3 regions of the Neosynechococcus sphagnicola sy1 genome follow, and region 2 is predicted to be linked to each of the others. Evidence: riboswitches for the same ligand, from Rfam matches in the RefSeq annotation. Region 2 holds a riboswitch; each other region holds the start of a gene.
The links. A riboswitch is a leader RNA that binds a small molecule or an ion and turns the genes downstream of it on or off. The one in region 2 is predicted to bind cobalamin.

Region 1 (5,117 bases), on a different contig from region 2:
GTTATACATGCCACAGGTGTACATGACACTGAGGATATCTTTGATATACTGACCTGCGATCGCCCGCTCCCCTGTGAGTGGATTGACACCATGATTGGCCAGAGTAGCAGCCATAACGGCCAAATCTCGACAGGTGACCATGACCGAACATTGCTGAAAGTACAAATCCAGGGATTCTTCAATTGGTTCGTCGATCATGCCGAAATTCAGCATGAGATGGGCCATGGCGCGATTGCGATGTCCGGAGGTGCGTTCAGAGACAAACACCGCTCCATCTAAGTAAACATCATGGCCGATATAGCGCCGAAACATTGACAGCAGGCGGTTGAGTCGTTCCGCTGGCCCCTGGCCCTGAATCAGACTCGTCGTGGCGATCGCCCCGGCATTGACCATTGGATTATAGGGACGCTTGGAATGTTCATCCAAAATAATGGCATTGAAGGCATCCCCCGTGGGCTCCACACCCACCTTGGTGAGCAAGTAATCCCGCCCATGATCTTCGAGGGCAAGCCCATGAACAAAGACCTTCGAAATCGACTGAATGGTGAAGAGTTGTTGAAAATCCCCCACCTCAAACACCTGCCCATCCACCGTCACCAGGCAAATGCTGAACAAGTCAGGGTTCACCTTCGCCAGTTCGGGAATGTAGCTTGCCACCTTGCCGATCCCCCACGGGGGTGGTACTGCTGGGTGCAGCGCCTCTAGAAAGGCTTGCAGATCTGCGGGATGGTTTTTCAGCCTGGTAATGCCGTTTTCAACTGCTTCAAGCATAGGGATTTCAGCGCTACCGTTGACGGGAAACGTTTAGGAGTTGGAACCGGGTTGTTGATCATCTAACCATGCTGCCCACAGATCCGGTCGGCGATCGCGGGTACGGTGGTGTTGTTGTTCAGCCCGCCACTGGGCGATCGCCCCATGGTTGCCTGAGAGGAGCACCTCCGGCACCGCCCACCCCTGAAACACAGGGGGTCGGGTGTACTGGGGATAATCCAATAGTCCAGCTTCAAAGCTTTCAGCTTTTAAAGACGCTTCCTTCCCCACTGTGCCGGGTAACAGCCGCACCACGCCATTCATCAGTGCCAGAGCTGGAATCTCACCGCAGGTGAGCACAAAATCTCCCAGGGAAACTTCCCGATCCACTAGATGGAGCACCCGCTCGTCCACGCCTTCGTAGTGACCACAGATAATCACCAGTTGCTCGTAGTTACTGGCAAATTCCTTTAACAGCTCTTGCTTTAGGGGTTCCCCTTGGGGTGTCATCAACAACACCAGCCCGGGGGGAGAGGCTGGGGAGGGATGCCACTGCGGCAAAAATCGGCTCTGGCTTCATCAGCATTCCCAACCCCCCCGCCATAGGGTTCATCATCCACCCGATGGTGTTTATCCGTGGTGAAGTCACGGGGGTTTGTCAGGAAAACCACTGCGATTTGCTTCGTCAGGGCTTTCCCCAAGAGTCCCGAAGTCAGGGGGGAACTAAAAAAATCAGGAAACAAGGTGACAATATCAATGCGCATATCCCCTCCCCGAGGCTCGGAGAGCAGTCTTGGGCGGAGAGCTAGGTCGCATCGTTGACCATCGCCCCTCGTAAAAATCTACGTGCTGCACAGGAGATCTGGCTGACAGTGACAACAGAGCTATGCTAGATCAGCCCCGACCAGAGATCTAGTGCTTATCCGCAGTCATGGCCATGGAGAGGGGAGAAGTTTTACTGCTGCGCCGAGGACAGACCGGGTTGCCACCGTCGTAATTGAAATCCCAGCAATACCCCCAGCCCCACCAGCGTGGTGAGGTAGATGAGAGTGATGATCCGCACCCGCAGGGGTGGTGCTACCCCCTCCACTTCCAGGATCTGCCCCACTTGAAAGGGGCGAAATTGCCGCTCTGCCCCTACCTGGGGAGCTGCCTCCACGGTAACTTGGTGAGCAGCCCCATCAAAAAATTGTTGCTGCCAGACAAATTGTCCCTGGGGATCTGGAATCCCTTCATAGGCAAAGGCAATCCAGTGATTTTCCAGTTGGGTGGTTGTGATCCGCAACAGCACATCGGTGGCGGGTTGATGGGTTTGGGTGTCCATCACTTGTACTTGTAAATGAGCGGGTTGGCCGACTCTGGCATGGCTATCGCCGGAGAGGTGCATTTCCCATCCCTGAGATCGAGCCTGGGTGGGGATCTCAACCGCAGGCGGCACTTCCATGTCGTGGGACATTCCCATGTCGTGTGACATAGCCATCGAATGGGGGGATGGAGCCAGTTCGGCGCTGATGTTGATCCAGAGCAGGGCTGCGATCGCCACCACAATAGCCCCACTCAGCAATAGCCGCACGGATTGCGGCGCGATTGCTCCCGGCTGGATTGCGGATCGCTCTCCGATGACCCCAGCCCCCCCCGGAGGCCGACCATCAATAAAACTCACCGCTAGAATGGCAAAGTTGCGATACTTTACCCAGTTCTCCGACACAGAGAAGGTTAGGGTTTGGGCGATCGGGGTAAAGGCATGGGGGACGATTGGGGTGGCTTGCACCCGCAATTGGTAAGTCCCCCGAATCGGTAACATTTGCTGAAGGGTTAAGATCCCTTGGGGGGCGATCGCTGTCATTTCTAGCAGCTCAGTACCTTCCACCATGGGGAAATCCGTTGTCAACCAGGGCGTTGGATTGGGCGTCAAAATTTGCAGATGCAGATTGACATTCTCCAGGGCATGACCTGCCCCGTCCACTGCTTGCAGGGTCAACTGTACCGGAGTCTGGGGGCTGGTGGCCTCGGCTTCAAACGGCATTATCTGTTGGACAGAGGGCATTGTGGTCAGTCGCACAGACGGTGGGGAAGACTGAGAAACCCCTACCAACCCATAGAAAAATATACCCATCAGGCAAGCCGCACTGATGAGAACAGAGAACTTGAATTTTGACATTACTTAACCCTGAACTTTCACCACACCTGTTGGAAATAGCCAGCCCTTAATGACAACCCACCAGCAAGGTATGATGACGCAGGGAATGAAACTGGTCATGAATGGGCGGATACGTCGTGAAGTAGAGCGTCCAGAGTGTGAGGGAACAGAGCGAGAGGTAGAGGGTCGCTTGGACAGGCGTTGAGAGCGTCCAGCGCCGAACCTGTTGCTGAGTCGAAATCGGAGATTGAGCCGTCATCTTATACCTCGCAGATGAGTGGAGCATGGTAGAAGCAGCGGCGGGCATTCTGGCTGAAGAGCGCCAAGGAGCAGCTCTTTCACAGTTGCGGGACAGCGTTGGGCTTGCACCAAACTTTCCCCGTTTCCTCTGATGGCTGATCCCCACCAGAACCGTGCTAAGTGTTTCTGAAGTTTACTTTACTAAGTCCGCATCGAGACCATTTTGTAACATGTATCTTGATTCGGTTAAGGCAACCGCAACGCCGTCTTACCTCAGTTTTTGACCTGGTAAAAACCAGGAGGGAACTGTCGTGCTGGGTTAAAGTTTCCGGGTACTGGCCCGGTCTACTGCTGCCAGCCTGGGATCGTTCCCGATGAAAAGGGTATAGATCAAAAAACAATATTGGCAGTCACCAACATTGCAGCATACCTCCCCCCCATTTTACTCAGATCAGCTGTTAAAGATCAGAATTAGTTATTTTGCCATACCAAACAGACTCGATCTGGTCAGCGATCGCTAGGGCTTGGGCACGACATGCCTGGTCGAGGAGCACGGTCACATGGCCCAACTTGCGCCCTGGACGGGATTCCGTTTTCCCATACCAATGGACAAAGGTCTGAGGCATGGCTGCTAGGGCTTGCCGATTGAGCCAGTAGTCACTTTTGGCATATTCATAGCCCAGGAGGTTGACCATCACGGCTCCCGGACATTTCAGAGCCGGACTTCCCAGGGGTAGCTGACTCACGGCTCGCAGGTGTTGCTCAAACTGGGAGGTCTCACAGGCATCGAGGGTGTAGTGACCGGAATTATGGGTGCGGGGTGAGATCTCATTAACCAGCAGTTTGCCCTCAGCGGTGTAGAAGAATTCAATGCCAAAGACACCAACGGCCTCCAGTGCGGTCAGGAGGGTTTGGGCGATCGCTTGAGCCGTTTGAATCACTTGAGGCGGCAGATCGGCAGGTACCAATACCCGGCGACAGACCTGTTGATGTTGCTGGGTTTCAACGACGGGATACACCACCACTTCCCCCATTACCGATCGGGCGGCAATCACTGCCAGTTCTCGTTCAAAGGGAATGAAAGCTTCAATCAGAGGTGCCGTCAACCAAGCTTTACTGGGGTCTTGATGCTGACTCCACGCCAGATCCAATGCCGCCTGGTCGGGAAAGATCAAGGTGCCTTGACCATCGTAGCCGCAGCGTCGGGCCTTGAAAACCACCGGAAAGGTGGGGGTAAAGGGTGTTACCAGGGCTTCTCCCCCGATAGTCCAGGGTAAAAAACGGCGGGAACCGGCAGACCCAGTTGCTGGAGAAAACAACGTTGCTGGTACTTGTCTAGGAGGGGGGTCCAGGGCTGTGAGACTGGGGCGAAAGCAAACCCCCGTGAGCCGCTAAGGCAGAGAGAGCTTCGAGATCAATAAATTCATTTTCAAAGGTGATCACCTCACAGTAGGTTGCCAATGCTGCCGTGGCTTCCCTATCTGCGATCGCCGCCAAAATGGTGTGAGATGCCCCAGCCACGGCTGGATCGCTGGCATCGGGGGTTTGAACCACCAGCTCAATTCCCAGGGAGGGAGCGATCGCTGCCATCATCCCGGCGAGTTGTCCCCCGCCAATTACACCGACTCGCTGCAGGAAGCTCATCCGCTCAGCCACACCCTAAGGAGTCCCTGGTTGCCACCCCGGTCTTGGAGTTGACCCCACTGGCTTGTTGACAGAGGCTTTTTAATTGGGCTCCATCCAAAATCGCATCGCTAAAATCTGCCCCGGTGATCTTTGCCCCTGTAAATAACGTTCTCAGCAAAATCGACCCACTCAACACCGCGTCCTCTAAATTCCCTCCCTGCAAGTTCACCTGATCCACCATAGCGTTGGACAAATCTGCCCCCTGTAAATTCACCTTGGTCATGGTTGAGCCACTTAACACCGCGCCGCGCAGGTCAGCACCGGCAAAGTTGGCAAATTCCAGATTGGCATTGGAAAACTC
Region 2 (5,117 bases):
ACTCCCCAATGCGGCGATCGCGCAAGTCCCATATCCCCACCCGTTCCAGCGCTGATTGAACAATGGCGTGGGTTCCCTGACCCGGCGTGCCTAACCACCCTAAATGTCGAGTACGACCCATCATGGCAACATTGCGAACGGTGACTGGATAGTCCCAATCAATCTGCGATCGCTGGGGCACATAGGCTACCCGGTAGCGTTGCTGTTGCAGAGGTTGGGAGCGAAAATCAACTCCCCCACTCACGGTCGGCACCAATCCCAGCATGGCCTTAAGCAGGGTACTTTTCCCAGCACCATTGGGGCCAATCACCCCCACCAACTGCCCCGGCTGCACACTGAAATTCACGGCCTCCAGCCCACAAATCCCCCGATAATTGACAGCTAATTGCCGGACTTCTAGCATAAATCCTGGGTGGGCGAAATTTACGTAAGAATGATTATCATTCTAAGATAGCACCTTCCGTTTTTGGCATGAACATCCTATGTCTTCCCTCCGTTGGTTACCCTGGAAACCCTCCGTCCTTGTGATCATGGTGAGTTTTGTGGGTGGGTGTCATGCTCCTACCCCCCAGGCCACAGGCTCCCCCGCTGCCAGTCCCAGACTACAGGTGGTTGTCACCACTAGTGTGCTCTGCGGCCTCACACAAGAAATCGCCCAAGGAGCCGTTGCTCTCAACTGTTTGGTCAAGCCAGGAACTGACCCCCATGTCTATCAACCAACACCGGAAGACCGGAAGGCGATCGAAACCGCAGCCTTAATTCTCTACGGCGGTTACAATTTTGAGCCGAGTTTGATCAAATTGGTCAAAGCCACCTCTAATCCAGCTCCGAAGGTGGCCGTGGGTGAGGTGGCTGTACCTCAACCCTTGATGTTCAACGCAGCCGATCCTGATCCCCACGTCTGGCACAACGCCCAGAATGGGGTACGTATGGTGGCGGTGATTCAAACGCAGCTGACGCAGCTGGATCAGCGTCACAAAGATCGCTATCGCCACAACGCCCAGGTGCTCACCCACCATCTCACCCAGTTAGATACCTGGATTCGCTCCCAGATTGCGACCATTCCCGTCACCTCCCGTAAGTTAATCACCACCCACGATGCCTTGGGTTATTATGCCGCCGCCTATGGGATTCCGGTGGAGGGGGTCACTTCAGGGGATTAGCACCGACGAGAAGCCAACCGCCGCTCGGGTCAGGGAATTGGTTGAGGAGATTGAAGCTGCTAAAATTCCCACGATCTTCGCCGAGGTATCGGTCAACCCGAAGCTGTTGACAACCGTTGCTCAGGAGGCCAAGGTGCAAATTGCCAGCCGAGAACTGTTTGCCGATGGACTAGGAGAGCCAGGGAGTGAGGGGGATACCTACGCCAAAATGTTGGCGGCAAATACTCAGACCCTAGTGGAAGGCTTGGGGGGGAATTTTATCCCCTTCCAAGCTCAACCCTAAGCCAGGGCAGTAGCAAGAAAGGCAATCCCAACTAGAGCAAAGGCATAACCACTGATCCGTCTCAGCTGCATGAGGGATTGGGCTGCTTTCTCAGCAAGGAGCTGACCCACCCCTAAAGCCGAGAGGGCGATCGCGGCCTGAATCAGGGTAAAACCAACTAAATAGGCCACCAAGGGCGTTATTTCAGCACCCACAATCGACTCTCCATAGGCGTAGCCATGAAACACGCCTGCGATCGCAGCAATGCCCGTGATCAGGGCAAAATTGAGTTGTTGATTCCAGATTAAGATCAAGCCCAATAGCAACACACTCAGGGAAATTGCGATTTCGGCACCGGGGAGATCCAGGCTGCCCAAATGCAGTCCTGTTCCCACCATCGCGGCACCGACAAACGCTGCTGGAATCAACGCCCCCCAATGACGCCCAGCGGCGAGGAGCCCAATTGCCACGACAAAGGCGAGATGATCCAGGCCAATCACCGGATGGGCAAGTCCAGAGAGCAACCCCTCCCAGGCAGTTGCAGGGAGCCCCCCTCCCATGGCATGGTGAGCCTGGGCTTGGTGAGCGGCGTTCGATAGGGACAGGCTCACCCCGGCAATAATGGCGATCGCTCGGAGTTGTCGCTGTTTCCAGGATTGAGGTTCTCGCACCTGGGGGGAAATACTGGATATAGATTTCATGGTGTACCTCGCACACTCGATCAACCGATCACTTATCGGCAGGCATCCTGGCTGAGAGACCTCGGTCTCATGACAGTTGCGGGACAGCGTCGGACTTACACCGAACTTTCCCTGCTATTGCACCGCTGGTACAAAAACTCTGGTAGCTGCTCCCTACCAGAGCCGATAAATTTCTCTCACTGTACTGCACAACGACATCTTTGCCAGCATTCCCTGCAAGGGCGATGGCCAGAGGCCGGACGATCACCATCGCGGGTAAATTTGCCTGCAAAAGGTCTATTGGTATGCTGAAATCATCTTCACAATCTTGCTATACCGATAATTGGCTAATATATGACAGAAAATTAAGAAAGCTAGGGGATGCAACTTTAGGGAACTTGTGATTGATTCCCTGTGTCTGCCCTAAGCAAACTGGGGCAATTTTTGCTAATGAGCCGCTGCGTGTGTGAGGAAGTCAGTGCCAACTCGTCAGTATTCGCATCAACACTTGAGAAAAGCCCAATTGCGCCCTCGGAAATATAGCGCTCCCCCCCCCAAGAGATCGCAGCGACGGGGCCTTTCCTGGATATTGCCGCTGTTGGGGCTAACGGCCATTGCTGCTGCCAGTGCCAGTGCCGGAGCCTTCCTGGCGATGTCGATGGGCAAAACCCCCCTGATGCAGCGCCATCTCAGCCCTGCAGAGGCAGCTGTGTTTCATCAAGGCGATCGCATTTCGAGCAGCAACTTCCAGTTGCCCGCCCTCACGCGATCGGTGAATATCCTGGTGCTAGGAACAAAAGTATTGACCACCGAGGTGAATCACCTCCCCGCAGAACTGCGCAATTTACCCTATCAAGCCGTGGTCAATTCCTTTGACGGCTTGACTGATACCATGCTACTGCTACGGTTTAACCCCGAGACCCAGAAGTTGACGGTGATGTCAATTCCCCGCGATACCCGTACCTATGTCGAGGGGCATGGGGTGACCAAGATCAATGCTGCCAATGTCTACGGTGGGCCAGCTCTAAGCGCCCGTTCCATTAGCGAACTATTGGGGGGGTGGCGATTGATCGCTATGTCCGCATTAATGTTCAGGGGGTGGAAAAGCTGGTGGATGCCCTGGGAGGACTCACCATCTACGTCCCCAAAGATATGCATTACCAGGATGATAGTCAGCATCTGTACATCAACCTCAAGGCCGGGAAGCAACACCTCAGTGGCACCCAAGTACTGCAACTGCTGCGGTTCCGCTACGACAATTATGGGGATATCGGGCGGATTCAGCGGCAACAGATGGTGATGCGAGCCTTATTTGAGCAGGCATTTAACCCCACGACCTTGGCGCGATCGCCCCAAATTATTGCTGTGATCCAATCTCACATTGATACCAATCTCAGCGTTGAAGAATTGCTGGCGCTGGCTGGTTTTGCCACGGGCATCGATCGCTCTCGGGTGAATATGTTGATGCTGCCCGGAGATTTTAGTCGTCCCAGCGAATACGATGCCAGCTACTGGCTCCCCGATCGCGATCGCATTCAAACAATGGTCTCTCAATACTTTGATCTAGGGACTGTAACTAACTCCGGCGTTGATCCAGCCCGCTTGCGGGTTGCCATCCAGAACACGACTGGAGCGGATGGCATCACAGGGGAACTTGTCCGCAAGCTAGAGCAGGCAGGTTATGGCAACACCTACCTTGTTGACCCAATGCAAGAGTCCTTAAAGGTGACTCGAATTGTCGCTCAGCAGGGAGATCTCGCCAGTGCCGAAGCCCTGCGGCAGCAACTGGGCTTTGGCGAAGTCCGCATCGAAAGCACTGGCAGTTTGCAATCCGATATTACAATTCAAATCGGTCGGGATTGCTTGCAGCAACTTGCCACCCCTTAGTGTCGGCCACTGACCAGGGATCATCATTCACTCTTCCAAGGTGATCACCTGGCTGTAAGGGGGGCACGCCAGAATTTATGCATTTTAGATGCACAACAGCTTATCAGCATTCGAGCCAACTATCTGAGAGGCACGGCTCCCAGAGGGACTCGAATGCTGAGGGGTTGGATGTCAGGGAGCAGGAATAGGAACTAGACCCACCCGGTTTAGGACATTGCCTGGACAAGATAGTCAAAGTAGGGAGCAATTTCAGCTGCGTCCTCTTGGCTGAGTAAGTCTAGAGAGGCGTTTTTTCAGGCAGCGGATTGATTCCGCCATCCCCGGAACAGGAACCCCCAGAGAGTTGTACATTTCCCGTGCTCCAATGACTCCAATGGTTTCAATCGGCTCCTTATCGCCAGAGATAATACCGTAGGTAATGAGACGCAGATACCAACCATAATCTCGGAGACAGAGCGCCCGCTGCCGCTCACCGTAGGCATTCCCCCCCGGAGAGATGAAATCAGGTCGATTTTGCCAGAGTTGCTTACTGGCTTCTTGGACAATTTTTCGTTCGTTTTCAGTCAGGACGCTGGCAATTCGCATCCGCTGCTCACCTGTTTGAAAAAACTCTTCAATGCTCTTAAGCTCCCCGGTGCTGGGATAGCGCAGTTCGTCGTCGGCTTTAAGAATGACTTGGCTAACTACACTCATGGTATTGTCTTATTTCTGATTTACTCCCATCGTACCGAAGGATGCTTCAGTATTATCGACTGTCGGTGTTTTTTAAGATAGATTACAAATTTGCCAGTCTTCTAAGATGTCACCCGTTGGCACCAAGCAACCTAGATTTGGCACCTCTCCTAGAGAAGGGTGAGGCGTGACGTTAGCTGAAGTTGAGGGTGAGACTGGGTAACAAACGCTGGAGATTTTTTAAGGACTTCGTCTGCCAAAGCACTTTGTCTGACCCTTGTAACACCAGTTGCACATCCCCTCGCTGACGTACCTTGACAACAAACATTGACAGCATACTGATCCCAGAGCTGTTGAGAAACTCTAGTTCCTGTAGGTTTAGCGTACAGGAAGAGGATTGGTCAATTGCATGGAGTAGGAGATCCATAATGGGTTCATACTCCTTCATCCCAT
Region 3 (5,117 bases), on a different contig from region 2:
CCGTTTATGCTGTTTCGTCGGTCTGCCTACGAGGAGATTGGAGGCCATCGGGGGGTGGCCGATCAGGTGGTGGAAGATGTGGAACTTGCCCGCCGGATCAAGCAGGCAGGGCTGCAATTTCAACTCATGCTCGCCCCCGCCTTGGTGACGGTACGGATGTATCGCTCCTGGGCAGCACTGTGGGAAGGATGGACGAAGAATCTTTATCTGGGGGCGCAGCGACAACTATCCGCCATGGTGACGCTGATTTTGATCATGGCGGTCATCTATGTATTGCCCTGGATTGGCCTGGGGGCGATCGCCCTCAAAATGGCCCTCACCCACTCCCTTGTCTGGATCGATGGTGTTAGCCTCGCCTTGCTCCTAGCGGCGATCGCGGGGCAGTACGATCTGCGACGGTTAGGAGCCGAAATCACCCAGGGGTCAAGCCGCTACTGGTGGCTGACGGGTCTGGGAGGACTGTTGGTCGCCGCGATTGCCCTAGGATCGGTGATTAAGACCGAAACAGGGTGGGGATGGACGTGGCGAGGCCGACCGTTGCAATTACCCCAGGGATAACCTCACGATCAGCCCGTGGTGACTTCTGACCGAACCTGCCAAAATAGCCATTAGATACGGACATTCACTGGAACAGTCTATGCAATTCTCACTGTTTTCTCGGCTGCGACTGCAATTGACCCCATGGCTTGTCACCCTAGTGGTGACTGGGGCAATCGCGTGGGGAATGTTTACCCCTGTGGCGCTGGCAACCACTGCAGCAGCTCCAGCAGTTACAGCAGTTACAGCAGTCCCGACCCAGCCCTCTCTGGCAACCCAGGCGATCGGTCAAGGTAGCTTTGTTGCAGCGGCGGTTGATCGGATTGGGACAGCGGTTGTTCGCATTGATACGGAAATGACGGTGACCCACAGTAGCCCTGATCCAATCCTGGATGATCCCTTTTTTCGACGGTTTTTTGGGGAGGAAATGACCCCCCCGCTACCCCCCGAGAAGAACGGCTGCGGGGGCAGGGATCGGGCTTCATTATTGACCGCACCGGGATCATTCTTACCAATTCCCATGTGGTCAATGGCGCTGATAAGGTCACCATCACCCTAAAGGATGGCCGCACCTTTCAAGGCCATGTGCGGGGAGCCGATGAGGTTACCGACTTAGCAGTGGTCAAGATTGACAATGGCAGCAGCGACTTACCCGTTGCCCCTCTAGGCGATTCGGATCGCGTCAGAGTTGGAGATTGGGCGATCGCCGTTGGCAATCCCCTGGGGTTGGATAACACCGTCACCCTAGGCATTGTCAGCACTCTGCATCGTTCCAGTTCTCAAGTGGGTATCCCCGACAAGCGGGTGGATTTCATTCAAACCGATGCCGCCATCAATCCCGGCAACTCCGGTGGCCCCTTACTCAATGATCGGGGGGAAGTCATTGGCATCAACACTGCGATTCGTGCGGATGCCATGGGGATCGGCTTTGCGATTCCGATTAACAAAGCCAAGACCGTTGAGGCTCAACTGGTTAAGGGGGAAACCGTTGCCCATCCCTATCTGGGTGTGCAAATGACAACCCTGACCCCAGAATTGGCAAAGGAAAACAATGAAGACCCTAACTCGGCCTTCTTAATTCCTGAAACCAATGGCGTTATCGTCCTCCGGGTACTGCCCAACACCCCAGCAGCCACTGCTGGCATCCGCCGGGGTGATGTGATTACCCAAGTAGATGCCCAAGCGGTCACTACTGCCGAGCAGTTACAGAACCTGGTGGAAAATAGCCGTGTGGGTCAGACGCTGCAATTGAAAGTACGACGGGGGAACCAAACCCAACAACTGGCTATCCGCACCGCTGAACTTCACAGCGACAGCTAATCCTCCCACAACTTTTAGTGGAGAGTGACAGCCTGTTCAAGGGGAGATTTCTCGGGGGCTGCAACTCCTCAAAAAACTTGCCAGCCCCCTAGGGAACCTGCCAAACCCTCTGGTGATAGTAGGTCAGGTCAGCTTCCCGGTCAACAACTCCAGAGCCATGGTTGTGATGGTGTTCATAGCTATGATCTTGATCATGATGGTGGGAATGCCCATGGTCATGGTCGGAGCTAGAACTGTGGGAGTGCCCATGGCCTGCGACCGCTTGCTGGGCAACTGCCAACCGAAACTTGCACATTTCACAGTTCATCTGCACTTGCCCTAATTGGGTTTCAATCTCGCGATCGCGCAGAATCTGGAACAACTGGGGATGCTTTCCCATTTCGGGCAGGCACGTTAGTGAAATTTCTGGATACTGTTGCTGTTGTTGGGCTGTGATGTCAAAAATTTTCTTCACCAGCACCCCCGTAAACAGAAAATAGGGTAGGACAATCACTCGCTGCGGATGATAGAGGCGGGCGCGGCGGAATCCTTCTTCGAGGCGGGGATGGGTGATGCCAATAAAACAGGTTTCCACTGTCAGGTAGCCACTGCCCTCCCAAAGCATCCGGGCTAGCTTATAGATATCGCTGTTGGCATCGGCATCGCTAGAACCTCTTCCCACCACCAGCAAAACAGTATCTGCACGGGAAATGCCCTGGGGATTTTGCTCGGGTTGATCCAGTACCGCAAGGCGTTGATGCCACAGATCCAGCAATCCAGGGGTGATGCCGAAGTGGCGACCATAGTAAAACTTGAGCTGGGGATGTCGCTGTTTAGCCCGGTCTAGTTCATTGGTGACATCAAACTTGTTATGGCGGGCAGCAAACAACAAAATCGGTAGCACCGAGAATTCTTCATAGCCTGCGGCAACACAACACTCAATGCCCGCTTGAATCGAAGGCTGGGTTAATTCTAGAAAGCAGGGCACCACCGGGCGGGTCGAGTCCAATGCCTGATAGTGACTGGCAAAGTCGAGAAACTCTTGTCTGCCATCGGCATCACGACTGCCATGCCCCACCATTAACAGTGGACGTTGCAACGGTAACGGAGCAAAGCTCATCCCCGGCTGAGAGGGCTGGGGTCGATTGAAGTCAGCGATCAACATAGGTTTTGATGTCCCTTCCTGTGCATCGCAGGAAATACTGGGGAACCAACGGAGCGCCGGGCGCTCAACAAAGGCATTCTGGCTTGCAAGCCCATGGAAAGGACGTGCTTACAGCTGCGGCACAGCCCCGGAGTTACACCGGAGTTTCCCTTTGCTGCGGGTGGTTCACAGATGCACTGCTATCTTAGCCCGAAGCGGCCTAGAACTCCCAACGCATGAATATGTGTTGGCAGGTTACCCTGGAAATACAACGGGCGATCAGGGGCGAGAAAGCGAAAATTGCAAAAAAATGGCGTACCATCCAAAGTGATCAACTGTAAAGCTTCAGGGAGTATCTTGGCCGCATGAAGGATGATACCCAGACTGAATCGCCGGAACTTCAGGCGATCGCTGCAACCATTCGCACCCTTGCAGATCAACGTCAGGGAGATAGTCTGGCACTGCTGGCAATCCTTCGAGTCCTCGAATCACTGCACCGGGAAATCCGGGATGGCTACTTCCAAACCTCCCTCCCAGACAATCGCCAGGGGCTCTATGCCCTGCTGCGGGATATTGAAGCCAAGGGCGGCTGGCCCTATATCTACAGCCGGACGCTGCGATCGCTGCTAATCCAGTTGACATTGGCGACTACCAGTGCAAGTACACCCGCTGCAGTCTCCTTGGAACCCCCAACGAACACTGAAATCGTCGGCAACCCACCCACAGAGATAGCGATCCACCCGGCACCAGATTCCGTACCTTAGTTCAGCCACTGTCTGCAACCCATCACCTTCCAGATCATGGCTCTAATCCTAAATCGTTGGGCAGCTCAATCTCAGATCCGGACAACACCTGATCAACCTCGAAGGCAGCCCGTTCTGGGAAGGTCGTTAATGGCAGACCCGTTTCAATGGCGGCTTGTTCTCTGGCATCTAGATAGGCACTGGCAAAGATGTTTTGTAGATAGACTTTTAGACTAGGACTGTCTTCCAGGAGTCTGAGCAATCGCTTCCGATGCTCTCGAATGGTACCCGCCCAACTATTTGATCGAAAACCAGGTTGATACTGCCACTGGAGGAGATGCACTAACAATATCTCTAGATTGCTGAGAACAGCAGGCTTTTCACTTCGCCCCAAGGTTGCCAACTCCTCGACCAAGTTTTCGATATCTAGCTCATGGAACTTCCCTCGCTGCAATTGCTCGGCAGTTGTCGTCAGCCATTCATAGAAATCGCTGTGATACAAAGACGTTTTGGAGTGGCAATTGTGCGCCAACATCTGGAACTTACCATCGTTAGTATCACTTTGGCCCATGGTGCCATTGCTTGGCAAGCTTACCCCACCCAGACAGTCAGCGATTGGACTCCCGCAATCACCGTCAGCCACCCTTTAGAGACAATGCCAGCGGGTTTCACCATCTTTGGTATCAATCAGTGCAATCCCCTGGGCTTTGAGGTGATCCCGGATGCGATCGCTCTCGGCCCAATTTTTCCTCTGGCGGGCAGCTTGGCGCTGTTGGCAAAGTGCTGCAATTTCCAGATCGCTGATCCTATCTTTTACCAGCCCTGGGCTGTCCGCTGATAGATCTTCATTCTTCCTGGAGGCTGTGGATGGAGTCCCCAAGCCTAAAACTTGGAGAAGATTGATAAAGGTTCGCCATTTCGGTTCTAGACGCTGAGAATTCAAGACCCTGCTCTCGTCCGTAATATGTTCATGAACCATGATGTTACTGCCGAGAATCAACTCCTTCGCCAACTCAAACAGTACCGCAAGCGCGATCGGTGAATTAAAATTATCATCCATTGCTGCTTCAAACCGTTCGATTGCCTGGGTATCGAGCAATGCTCGGTTGTCAAGATCATCGGTCTTCCAACCATAGCTCTGATTGAGTTGCAATCCCGCGACTAAGGCATCATCAAGGGTCTTCCAGCTATTCTGTGCCGAGGTAATTGCTTCTGTTGTCAGGTCAATTGGCTTCCGGTAATGGGCTTGCAGCACAAACAGCCTCAAGACCATGGGCGGATAATCCTGGAGAAAATCCCGAATGGTTTTGAAATTATTCAAAGATTTCGACATCTTTTCTCCCTGAATATTGACAAAACCATTGTGTAACCAATAACGAGCCAGGTGTTTCTGG

Region 1: another riboswitch for cobalamin. It lies ahead of DO97_RS04640 (CbtB-domain containing protein); the one in region 2 lies ahead of DO97_RS10830 (HupE/UreJ family protein).
Region 3: another riboswitch for cobalamin. It lies ahead of DO97_RS18990 (sirohydrochlorin chelatase); the one in region 2 lies ahead of DO97_RS10830 (HupE/UreJ family protein).

What each region holds. Positions count from the first base shown of each region.
Region 1 covers NZ_JJML01000008.1:55,949-61,065, forward strand. The annotation lists partial or broken gene glsA (glutaminase A) at 1-663, opposite strand, end outside; partial or broken gene trmD (tRNA (guanosine(37)-N1)-methyltransferase TrmD) at 805-1,514, opposite strand; gene DO97_RS04635 (hypothetical protein) at 1,706-2,911, opposite strand; gene DO97_RS04640 (CbtB-domain containing protein) at 2,958-3,149, opposite strand; cobalamin riboswitch at 3,171-3,321, opposite strand; RNA gene ssrS (6S RNA) at 3,379-3,561, opposite strand; partial or broken gene DO97_RS04645 (5-(carboxyamino)imidazole ribonucleotide synthase) at 3,589-4,774, opposite strand; gene DO97_RS04650 (pentapeptide repeat-containing protein) at 4,779-5,117, opposite strand, start outside.
Region 2 covers NZ_JJML01000022.1:9,807-14,923, forward strand. The annotation lists gene DO97_RS10820 (metal ABC transporter ATP-binding protein) at 1-403, opposite strand, end outside; gene DO97_RS10825 (metal ABC transporter solute-binding protein, Zn/Mn family) at 483-1,163, shown strand; gene DO97_RS26400 (metal ABC transporter substrate-binding protein) at 1,126-1,446, shown strand; gene DO97_RS10830 (HupE/UreJ family protein) at 1,443-2,126, opposite strand; cobalamin riboswitch at 2,157-2,297, opposite strand; partial or broken gene DO97_RS27620 (hypothetical protein) at 3,043-3,099, shown strand; gene DO97_RS27625 (LCP family protein) at 3,165-3,992, shown strand; partial or broken gene DO97_RS10840 (allophycocyanin) at 4,199-4,685, opposite strand; gene DO97_RS10845 (slr1659 superfamily regulator) at 4,858-5,117, opposite strand, start outside.
Region 3 covers NZ_JJML01000067.1:19,469-24,585, forward strand. The annotation lists gene DO97_RS18980 (glycosyltransferase family 2 protein) at 1-558, shown strand, start outside; partial or broken gene DO97_RS18985 (HhoA/HhoB/HtrA family serine endopeptidase) at 638-1,857, shown strand; gene DO97_RS18990 (sirohydrochlorin chelatase) at 1,946-3,001, opposite strand; cobalamin riboswitch at 3,057-3,189, opposite strand; gene DO97_RS25485 (hypothetical protein) at 3,346-3,744, shown strand; gene DO97_RS19000 (DUF29 domain-containing protein) at 3,779-4,294, opposite strand; gene cysS (cysteine--tRNA ligase) at 4,370-5,117, opposite strand, start outside.